3 regions of the Bradyrhizobium sp. AZCC 1578 genome follow, and region 3 is predicted to be linked to each of the others. Evidence: predicted binding sites of a transcription regulator. Region 3 holds the regulator's gene; each other region holds the start of a gene.

Region 1 (3,272 bases), 6.5 Mb from region 3:
CCGGAGGCCGCGATCCGCAAGGCGGCGCTATTGCGATTTCGCCCGATCATGATGACGACGATGGCGGCGATGCTCGGCGGGGTGCCGCTGATGCTCGGCACCGGCACGGGATCGGAAATTCGCCAGCCGCTCGGCTATGCCATGGTCGGCGGCCTGCTCGTCAGCCAGGCGCTGACGCTGTTCACGACGCCGGTAGTCTATCTCTATCTCGACCGGCTTTCGAACGCGTTTGCCCGCTGGAGCCGTTCGACCGGTTCGCACCATGAGCATCCGGACGCACACGGCCCGGTCAAGCAAGCGGCCGAATGACTTGACTTTGCCCGGCAACCGACACATCCGGAGGTAGTGTTTCACTTCGGAGCTGGTTCATTGAAAATTTCAATCAAATTAGCGGTTGTTGCCGCGGCGCTATTCGGCATGTGCGGCCATGGCCAAGCCCAGGCGCTCAAGACCAAGAATGCTGCGCCCGCGGCGCAGGCAACGCCAGCTCCCGCCGCCGGCCCGGCCGAGGGCGCCAATACGCCTGCGCCTCCCGGCTGGGTTGCACGGTGCAGCAGCGCCAGCCGCGGCGCGCCACTCGAATGCGCGATCGAGCAAAGCGCCGTCCTGACCAAGACCGGTCAGTTGATCGTGCTGATCAATATCCGCGTATCGGCCGAAACCCGCACACCGGTCGGCATCGTGCAGTTGCCGCTCGGGCTCAACCTGCCGGCCGGAGCCAAGCTTCAGGTCGACGACGGCATGACGTCCGACCTGCAGGTTCAGACCTGCGAGGCACGCGGCTGCTACGCCAACATCCAGATTTCGCCTGACATGCTGGCCGCGTTGAAATCCGGCAAACAGTTGAAGGTCTCGTTCCAGAATATGGCCAAGGAAACGATTACGATTCCGATGCCGCTGGCAGATTTCGCCGCGGCATATGAGAAGATTAAGTAAAGGCAGGCTTGTCGCGACGGCGTCGCCCCACACAATATCGTCATTCCCCCCACCAAGCGCGGACTCCAGTACGCCGCGGCCTATCGATAGCTACTGCTGTCTCTGGGATACTGGATCGCCCGCATGCTGTTTAGCGCGGGCGATGATAGCTAGGATTGGCGCCTACTGCGGCGCTATCTCCGCCGAACCTACGCCGTCGCCATCCAGCTTCTGGTCGGCATGCATGCCGACCGTCACCTTCAGCAACCGCCCGGTGAATTCGAACGGCAACAAGTACCGCCCCGCGGCACCCTGCAATTCGTTGGAAAATGCCCCTCCTTCCACGCTTGCCAAGGCCCGGATCGAGCGAGTAGAACGGCGCACCAGCGAAAGCGGCGATTTGCAAGATCCCGCTCCAGCCGATTGCCCGGACATCCGTGTAAGGCATTGATGTCACTCAGCAATTCTTGGGGAATGGTGTAACGGTAGCACAACAGACTCTGACTCTGTTTGTCTTGGTTCGAATCCAGGTTCCCCAGCCATTGAAATCACTGAAGAATTTGGCGTTTCAATCCGCCCGGAAGTTTGTTGCGCCTGTTGCGCAAAATTCCTCAACAATTCCAGTGACTCCCCTCCACTCCCGGCTAGTCGGCGCGACAATGAAACGCGACACAACTAGACAGAACAAACAGGGAACGATATATTCAGTCGAACTACCGGAGTTGCGTGTATGATCACTTCGAATCTACTCGAAGCTGTGCAGGTGGCTCAGGTGGCGAACGATAAATTTTTTGATGAGCAACTGGATCAATCGGAAACCAAGGCGCGGATAATCCAAAAGTACTTTTACACTTGGGCCAAAGTCGTCGGACCAACCGCGAAGGCTCGGGACGGCAAGATAGCATACATTGATCTCTTTGCCGGACCTGGGCGTTACAAGGATGGCGCTGCTTCAACACCTTTGCTTGTTCTGGAACACGCAATAAACGACACAACCCTATGCGGGATGCTGGTGACGCTTTTTAACGATGCAGATGCAAATCATTCGTCGACGCTGCAGACGGAAATAGACAAGCTACCGGGGATAGAGAAGCTAAAATTTCGTCCGCAAGTCAATTGCAATGAGGTCGGCAAAGACGCCGAGAAGTTTTTCAATGAAACGCGTCTCATCCCCTCGTTCACTTTCTTTGACCCTTTTGGTTACAAAGGCCTTTCCCTCAAGATCGTGAACGGAGTGATCAAAGACTGGGGATGCGATTGCGTATTCTTCTTCAATTACGGTCGCATCAATGCCGGCATCTCCAATCCGAAAGTCGAAGACCATATGGATGCGTTGTTTGGTGAACAGCGCGCGCTGAGCCTTCGGGAAACTTTAAAAGGAAAGTCGCCGGACGATCGCGAAACCCTGATCTTGGAAGAGCTTTCGCAAGCAATAAAGGAAATGGGTGGAACCTTTGTTCTGCCGTTTCGATTCAAGAGGGGCAAGCGCACCAGTCACAGCATCGTTTTTGTGTCGAAGCACTTTCGAGGCTATGAGATAATGAAAGACATTATGGCGCGCGAAAGTTCAACAGAAGATCAAGGGGTTGCCTCATTTGCGTACTCGCCCGCGGACGCGTCGACGCCTCTCCTATTCTCGCTTACCCAGCCGTTTGACAAGCTGCTGACGGACCTGCCCACGGTGTATTCTGGCGAGACTTTGACCATGCGGCAGATTTACGAGGACCACTCGGTTGATACGCCCTATCTAGCCCGAAACTACAAGCAGGCGCTGCGGGAATTGGAAGTTAAAGGCAAAATAACCGCTGATCCGCCAAAATCAAAACGTCCAGGCAACAGCTTCGCCGACCACGTCAAAGTAACTTTCAAGTAGGAATCCACAATGGCCAGCAATTCACCGATAGAATGGACTGAGGCAACGTGGAATCCGGTCGGAGGATGTACCATCCTATCGCCCGGCTGTACGAACTGCTATGCGATGCGTCTTGCTCGTCGATTGGAGGCTATGGGCCAATCAAAATACGCGGGCACCACACGCGTGTCTGGAGGACGTGCAAAGTGGAATGGCAAGATCGTGCTGGATGAAGCGGCGCTCGGCATTCCGCTGAAATGGAAAAATCCAAAGATCATTTTCGTCAACTCGATGTCGGACCTGTTTCATGAAAAGGTCCCTTTTGATTTTATCGAGCGAGTGTTCGACGTAATGCGGCGAGCGCGCCATCACACCTTCCAAGTTTTGACCAAACGCGCGGATCGTCTTGCAGACGTCGCAGATACGTTGCCATGGCCGAACAATGTTTGGATGGGCGTTAGCGTCGAAAGCGATGCCTATATCGGCAGAATTGATCACCTACGGA
Region 2 (3,272 bases), 4.6 Mb from region 3:
TTGTCGCGCGGAGCGCCGGCCATGCCGCCCTCACTCTGCGAGGTCGATTTTACGGTGTAGGCGGAATTGAAGTCGCCGGTGATCTCGGCACGGGATTTGACCGTGATCCCGGCGACGCCGCAGACGGAATCAGTGACGTAGCCGGTTGCGGTCTTCTGGATATCCTGCTTGGAGCAGATCTCCTTGGCCAATGGCGACATTGCGGTGCTCATGCCCTTGTCGGTGGTCTCGTCGGTGCATTGGTGCATCGTCATCTCGGATGACGGCGAGCCCGTGCTCACCACTTTCATCTCCCACAGGCCGGCCTTGCGCACCGGCAACTCCACGGCGATAGCGCCGCTTTCCGGCAACAGAGCAAGCACACCAACGGCCGAACAAGATACAAGAAGCAGTCGTCTCATGGGTGGCCCCCGCTGAATTCTTCCAGAGATCGTCATCGCGAAGTGAACACACGCTCCGCGTGGCGAAAACATGTCCAGCCGGAAAACAGGTAGCGGCAGCGCTCAGTAAAGCGTGCGCAGCGGCCGCTCAGCGGCGCCATAGGGCACCCAGCGGCAGGCAAAGGAAACGTAGCCGCCGTAATTGGGCTGCACGCCGAGGAATTTCACCACCTTGCCGTAGCGGGCGCAGTGATCGACGGCGAGCTGGCGGGCGTCAGCCTGCATCGCGAGCGGATAGGCGATGATGCCGCCGGTGTCGTTGCCCTTGAACGGCGGTACTGTGTCGATATCCCACCAATGCGCCTGCGCCGGCGCCGCCGCCAGCATCCCGCCCATGGCAATCAGGCTCGCGGCCACAATTCTTCGCATCGCAGACTCCATTTCGCTCGAACCGCACCATAGTGTGCGCCGATGGCCGTGAAAAGAATGCTTGCGGCACGAGGCGGACTTGGCTGTCAGGTGTTGCCGCGCTGCACTTGACCTTGTCAGGGCTTCGCGGCACCGTCCATGCGTTGGCTTACTGGCGGATTCCCATGCGCAATTTGTTCACATCCTTGAGAGCACTCGGCCTGACGGCAGCGGCGCTCGCTTTGTTGGTCTCCAGCCAGGCCGCGCAGGCCGCCAACCCCATGGAGCTCAATTTCGGGTTGTTCGGCCCACGCTATGACGGCCGCGTCGCCGAATGCGAGCGGGCGCTATCGACGATCGCGTACCAGTTCCAGGAGAAAGAGAGCAAGTTCTGGAATTCGGCGCTGACGATTACCGGTTACAGCCGGATCCATGAAACCGCCTTTCGACCATGGCAGTCCGACAACATTCCGCGCCGCTACTGCAGCGGCGACGTGATGCTGAGCGACGGCAAGATGCGCACCGTGCACTACTCGATCATCGAGGATGGCGGCTTTGCCGGCTTCGGCCAGGGCGTCGAATGGTGCGTGACCGGGCTTGACCGCAACTGGGCCTACAGCCCCGGCTGCAGGGCCGCGCGGCCCTGATCGCCCTGAAATCCGGCAAGCGATCCCCGGCCGACTCGGGCCGATTGTGGGATTGATCCAATTTTGTTCTTGAAATGTTCCGACTCCCTGCTAGGCTCCCGGTAGTCGAGTAGAGGGGGCGTTCGATGCACGGGTCCATCATTATTTCGCGGCTTCTGATTTCGCTGGCTCTTGTTGTCGTCCTGGCCGGGACAGCGTCCGCACAAGACCGCCGGCAGAACGCGCCAGGCGAATTCGATTTTTATGTCCTGGCTCTTTCCTGGTCGCCCTCCTTCTGCGAGGCGGCGGCTGAGCGCGGCAATAGCGGGCGATCACAGGCCCAGTGCAGCCGCCCCTATTCCTTCGTGGTTCACGGCCTGTGGCCGCAATATGAGCGCGGCTTTCCCGAATATTGCCAGCGGCCCTCGCCGCGGCTCGATCGCAACATCATGACCTCGATGCTGGACCTGATGCCGGCGCCCGGCCTGATCTTCAACGAGTGGGACAAGCACGGCACCTGTTCGGGCCTTGGCGCGCGAGCCTATTTCGAGAGCATCCGGAAGGCGCGCGCGGCGGTAAAGATTCCCGAGGAATTCCTGCAATTGCCGGAGCAGAAGACCATCGCCCCCGGCGATGTCGAGGAGGCCTTTATCAAGATCAACCCGGGCTTGAGCAGTTCGGCGATTTCGGTGACCTGCTCGAGCCGGCGCCTGAGCGAGGTGCGGGTCTGCCTGAGCAAGGACATGGAATTCCGCGCCTGCGACGAAATCGACCGCCGCGCCTGCCGGCGTGACGAGGTGGTGATGCCGCCGGTAAGGGGCGGCTGAAGACCCGCTTACCGCCATGCCAGGCATGGCGGCCGCCTTGCGCAGACTGCCTAGAGTTGTCTGCGTTCCCGGTCATCCACGGCTTATCGTCATCTGCAAGACACGTGGATGGCCGGGACCTATCTGCAGCAAAACGTCGCCGACATTTTGGCCCTGATCCTGAGGCGTTTCGCGAAGCAGGACCCGTCTTCGCCATCCCGTCTTCGCCAAGGCTTCGCCGGGTTTTCAGGCCGAGATCGCAGCCCGAACGCTCGCCCTTCCTGACGATCAGAGCTTCGAGGAACTCACCGCGCTGCTGACCTCGGCGGGGAAGCGCTGAGGTCGAGACAGTTACCGCTCCCGGACTGCGTAGGTCAGGTGGGTCACCCGCCGCGTCGGCTCCGCGCGGACCGGCTCCAGGGCCACGCGGCCCGCGTCCACGCCCTCGAACAGGCGGATTCCGGAGCCGAACAGCACGGGTGAAAGCGCGATCGAGAACTCGTCGATCAGGCCAGCGTTCACGTACTCCAGAATCGTTGCGCCGCCGCCCGCGATACGGACGTCTCGGTCGCCGGCGGCCTCGCGAGCCTGATCGAGCGCGGACTCGATGCCGTCATTGACGAAGTGAAAGGTGGTCCCACCCAGCCGCTCCCAGGGGTCACGCTTCTCGTGCGTCACGACGAAGACCGGCGTGTGGAACGGCGCCTCCTCCGGCCAAGCCTGCTCGCCGGCGTCGAACATGCGCTTGCCCATCACGCTCGCGCCGGTGCGCTCGAACGTCTCCCGCACAATGTCGTTGTCGCGCCCCTCCTCGCCGCCCTCGCCGAGCTTCAGGTTCTCCCGGATAAACCGCTGCGGGAACATCCACTGCTGCAGTTCCATCCACTGCTGCCCCATCAAATCCTCGAGGGACTCGGGCGCGATGAACCCGTCCAGCGACATCGACACGCTAAAGAACACCCTCCCGGCCATCAGTCCTCAACTCCTTTTCGAACGATCTCGGTGACGTAGGCAGCCAGTTTGCTCAGGGTCTGCTGGCCGCCCTCGATCGC
Region 3 (3,272 bases):
GAGCGACCAGCGTGAACGATGCGTCGGGGAATTGTTGCCAGATTGCGAGATCCTCGGCCGTGATGGTGAGCCAGCCGTACCTGAACATGTACCGCCCGGGCTCAGTGACGCGCCCGGCTTTTTGCCACGTTACCTTGTTGACCACCGACTGCCCCCTGCGGTGCCGAGTTCTGAAAAATGTACCACCATGATCCGCCGGCCTTGGGCCGGCGGATCATATGCGCGTGGGCGTTTATCCGGTCACGATCGATTCGGCCGGACGCGCTTCCGTCACCTTCGGCGCGCGTTCGCCACCGGTCTGGACCACCGGCAATTGCAGCACGGTCGCGCGCTGGCCTTCGCAAAGCTGCGTCACCAGCACATGGCTTCCGTCGGGAAATTCGATCGCGTCATGGTGACGGTCGGAGATATGGGGGTCGATTTGATTGAACTTGCCGACCCGCCAGTCGGTGGTTCGAGTCCAGATCCACCGGTTGTCGTATTTGACGTCCTCAGCGAACGCCAGTTCGGTGCCGGGAAGCATGCAGACCGCCACTGCAGGCTCGCGTTCCGACGCAAAGCCGCGGGTCGATGTACCGCGGAATGTCGTGGTGATCAGCGTCTCGCCGACCTCGGCAGGCCGCGTAGCCACAGCATGCAGGCTATAGTCACACATCGGATGGCTCCCTCGTTTGAGATAGCTGACCCGTGTCTAGAAGGAGGCACAGGCCTCTATCAGAGTGGACATGGCGCAGAGCCTTTTCTCGTTTCTGGGCAATTCTGCGACTGGCGCACTGCGCCACATTCACAAACGCGCTAACGGGCGTTGGTTCCAAACGCGCAACAAAAAACCCCGGCCGCGGGCCGAGGCTCTTTTCCGTCACGGCCCGGACGGCATAACGGGTCAGTATTTGCGGTAGAGCCCGATCAGCTTGCCCTGAATCCGGACCCGGTTCGGCGGCAGGATGCGGACTTCATAGGCGGTGTTGGCGGGCTCGAGCGCGATCGAGGCGCCGCGGCGGCGGAAGCGCTTCAGCGTGGCTTCCTCCTCGTCGATCAGCGCCACGACGATGTCGCCGGTGTCGGCGGTCTCGTTGCGTTGGATCAGCGCCATGTCGCCGTCGAGAATGCCCGCGTCCACCATGGAATCGCCGCGCACTTCGAGCGCGTAATGTTCGCCGGAGCCGAGCATGTCCGGCGGTACGCTGATGGTGTGGCTGCGGGTCTGCAGCGCCTCGATCGGCGTACCGGCGGCAATCCGGCCCATGACAGGCACGGCCACCGGGCGATTGCCGTCGTCCTCGGCGGCCGGCGCGCTCACTGTGCGTTTGCCAAGCGTACCCTCGATCACGCTCGGCGTGAAGCCGCGGCGGCTGTTGGCGGCGGCTGCGAGCTCGGGCAGCTTGATGACTTCGATGGCGCGGGCGCGGTTGGGCAGGCGACGGATGAAGCCACGCTCCTCCAGTGCGGTGATGAGGCGGTGGATTCCGGATTTCGAGCGCAGATCGAGCGCGTCCTTCATCTCATCGAAGGAGGGCGGCACGCCGGCCTCTTTCAGCCGTTCATTGATGAAACGCAGAAGTTCGTACTGTTTGCGCGTAAGCATCGCGAGCAATCCCCCGGTTGGCGTCGTCTCGTTCCGAATTTTCAGCGCCCGGATCGTGGAGTCCCCAAACTCTCGATCAAAGACACTAGCAGTCGAAACAAATCATGAACGGACACTATATGTTCGATATGTGTTCCGCAACCACTTAATTTCAGGTGAACGCATTGCGGTTCCGGCCCAAGGTGCTGGGGGAACACCGTTCAGGCGTCATTCCGGCAGCCGGAGCAGCTCGCAACGAGAACCCTTTGTGGCAGCCGGCGCGAACGGCGGACGTATCACAAGTGCACGTGCCGCAGCGAGATTCCCTGATAGCGACGAGTCCTGATGGTTCACCGGCACGGCAACCAGCGTGCCGTCGTCGCGGGCTTCGAGGCGGGCGCGAAGATAGTCTTCGCGCTTATCATTGGCGGCGAGATCGCGGCCGAGCAGCGCGCTTTCGCGCAGGTGATGGATGGTATCGCGGCCCGATAGAGCGCGAATCAGCGGCACCAGGAACAGGAAGCCGCAGACATACGAGGAGACGGGATTGCCTGGCAGGCCGATCACCCGCATCGCGCCCAGCCTGCCGTGCATCATCGGCTTGCCCGGCCGCATCGCGATCCGCCAGAATGCGATGGCGACGCCCTCGGCTTCCAGCGACCGCTTGACGAGGTCGTGGTCGCCGACCGACGCGCCGCCCAGGGTGATCAGGATGTCCGCGTCGGCCTTGCGGGCACGGCGGATGCCGTCCGTGGTCGCGGCGACGGTGTCGGCGGCGATTCCGAGGTCGATGATTTCTGCCCCTTCGGCCCGCGCCAGTGCCCGCAAGCCGTAGCCGTTGGAATAGACGATCTGGCCGGGGCTAGGGCTTGCGCCCGGCATCACCAGCTCGTCGCCGGTCGCCAGCATCGCAACTTTCGGGCGGCGGTGCACCGCAAGCTCCGGGTAGTTCATGCCGGCGGCGAGCGAGAGGTCGCGGTCGGTGAGGCGGCGCCCGCGTTTGAGGAGGACGTCGCCTTCGCGGAAATCAACGCCCGCGGCGCGGATATGCCGCCCCGGAACGGCAGCTTCCGTGATGGTGATATGATCGCCCTCGACGCCAGTGTCTTCCTGGATGATGACAGCGTCGGCGCCATCGGGAATCACGCCGCCGGTAAAGATCCGCACCGCTTCCCCCGGGCCGACCTTCCGCTCGAACGGGCGGCCGGCGGCGACCTCGCCGATCACCTTTAGCCGCGCGCTGACATCGGCGGCGTCAGCTGCGCGCACCGCATAGCCGTCCATCGCCGACATCGCTTGCGGCGGTTGCGTCCGCCGCGAGGCGACGTCGCGTGCGAGAATGCGGTGATACGCCTCATCGAGCGCCACCATTTCTTCGGGCAGGGGATCGGCGCCCGCGAGGATGGCAGACAATGCATCGGCAACCGGCATCAACGCCACGGGCAGACCTCCCTCAAATTCCAAGTGCGGTCAGTGCCCTCGCCACGTCATCCGTCGATGTCACGTGGATGGCAGAAAGGCCGCGCGCCCGCGCACCTTCGATATTGGCAGCCGAGTCGTCGAAGAACAGGATCCGCGACGCCGGCACGCCGATCGCTTTTACCACATGATCATAGGCTTCGGCGTCGGGTTTGCGCAAACCGATGCTGGAGGACAGGTATATCTGACGGAAATGGCCGAGCACGTCCGCATAGGCCTGCGAAAAATG

Evidence for each region. The regulator LexA, encoded in region 3, represses DNA repair genes until DNA is damaged. The targets are predictions, from matches to a motif close to TGTTCNNNNTGTGTTCNG.
Region 1: a site for LexA is predicted at 1,596-1,613, ahead of V1290_RS33335 (three-Cys-motif partner protein TcmP). Genes of this name have one in related genera too.
Region 2: a site for LexA is predicted at 1,500-1,517, ahead of V1290_RS24655 (ribonuclease T2). Genes of this name have one in related genera too.

Annotation. Positions count from the first base shown of each region.
Region 1 is NZ_JAZHRZ010000001.1:7,018,280-7,021,551, reverse strand. Features, by position in the region: gene V1290_RS33350 (multidrug efflux RND transporter permease subunit) at 1-309, shown strand, start outside; gene V1290_RS33345 (invasion associated locus B family protein) at 370-936, shown strand; tRNA gene V1290_RS33340 (tRNA-Gln) at 1,384-1,457, shown strand; gene V1290_RS33335 (three-Cys-motif partner protein TcmP) at 1,646-2,788, shown strand; gene V1290_RS33330 (DUF5131 family protein) at 2,798-3,272, shown strand, end outside.
Region 2 is NZ_JAZHRZ010000001.1:5,141,311-5,144,582, reverse strand. Features, by position in the region: gene V1290_RS24670 (DUF3617 domain-containing protein) at 1-401, opposite strand, end outside; gene V1290_RS24665 (hypothetical protein) at 504-809, opposite strand; gene V1290_RS24660 (hypothetical protein) at 974-1,435, shown strand; gene V1290_RS24655 (ribonuclease T2) at 1,561-2,241, shown strand; gene V1290_RS24650 (dihydrofolate reductase family protein) at 2,572-3,192, opposite strand; gene V1290_RS24645 (SRPBCC family protein) at 3,192-3,272, opposite strand, start outside.
Region 3 is NZ_JAZHRZ010000001.1:551,821-555,092, reverse strand. Features, by position in the region: gene V1290_RS02880 (hypothetical protein) at 1-145, opposite strand, end outside; gene V1290_RS02875 (hypothetical protein) at 233-655, opposite strand; gene lexA (transcriptional repressor LexA) at 884-1,585, opposite strand; gene V1290_RS02865 (molybdopterin molybdotransferase MoeA) at 1,793-3,004, opposite strand; gene V1290_RS02860 (HAD-IA family hydrolase) at 3,018-3,272, opposite strand, start outside.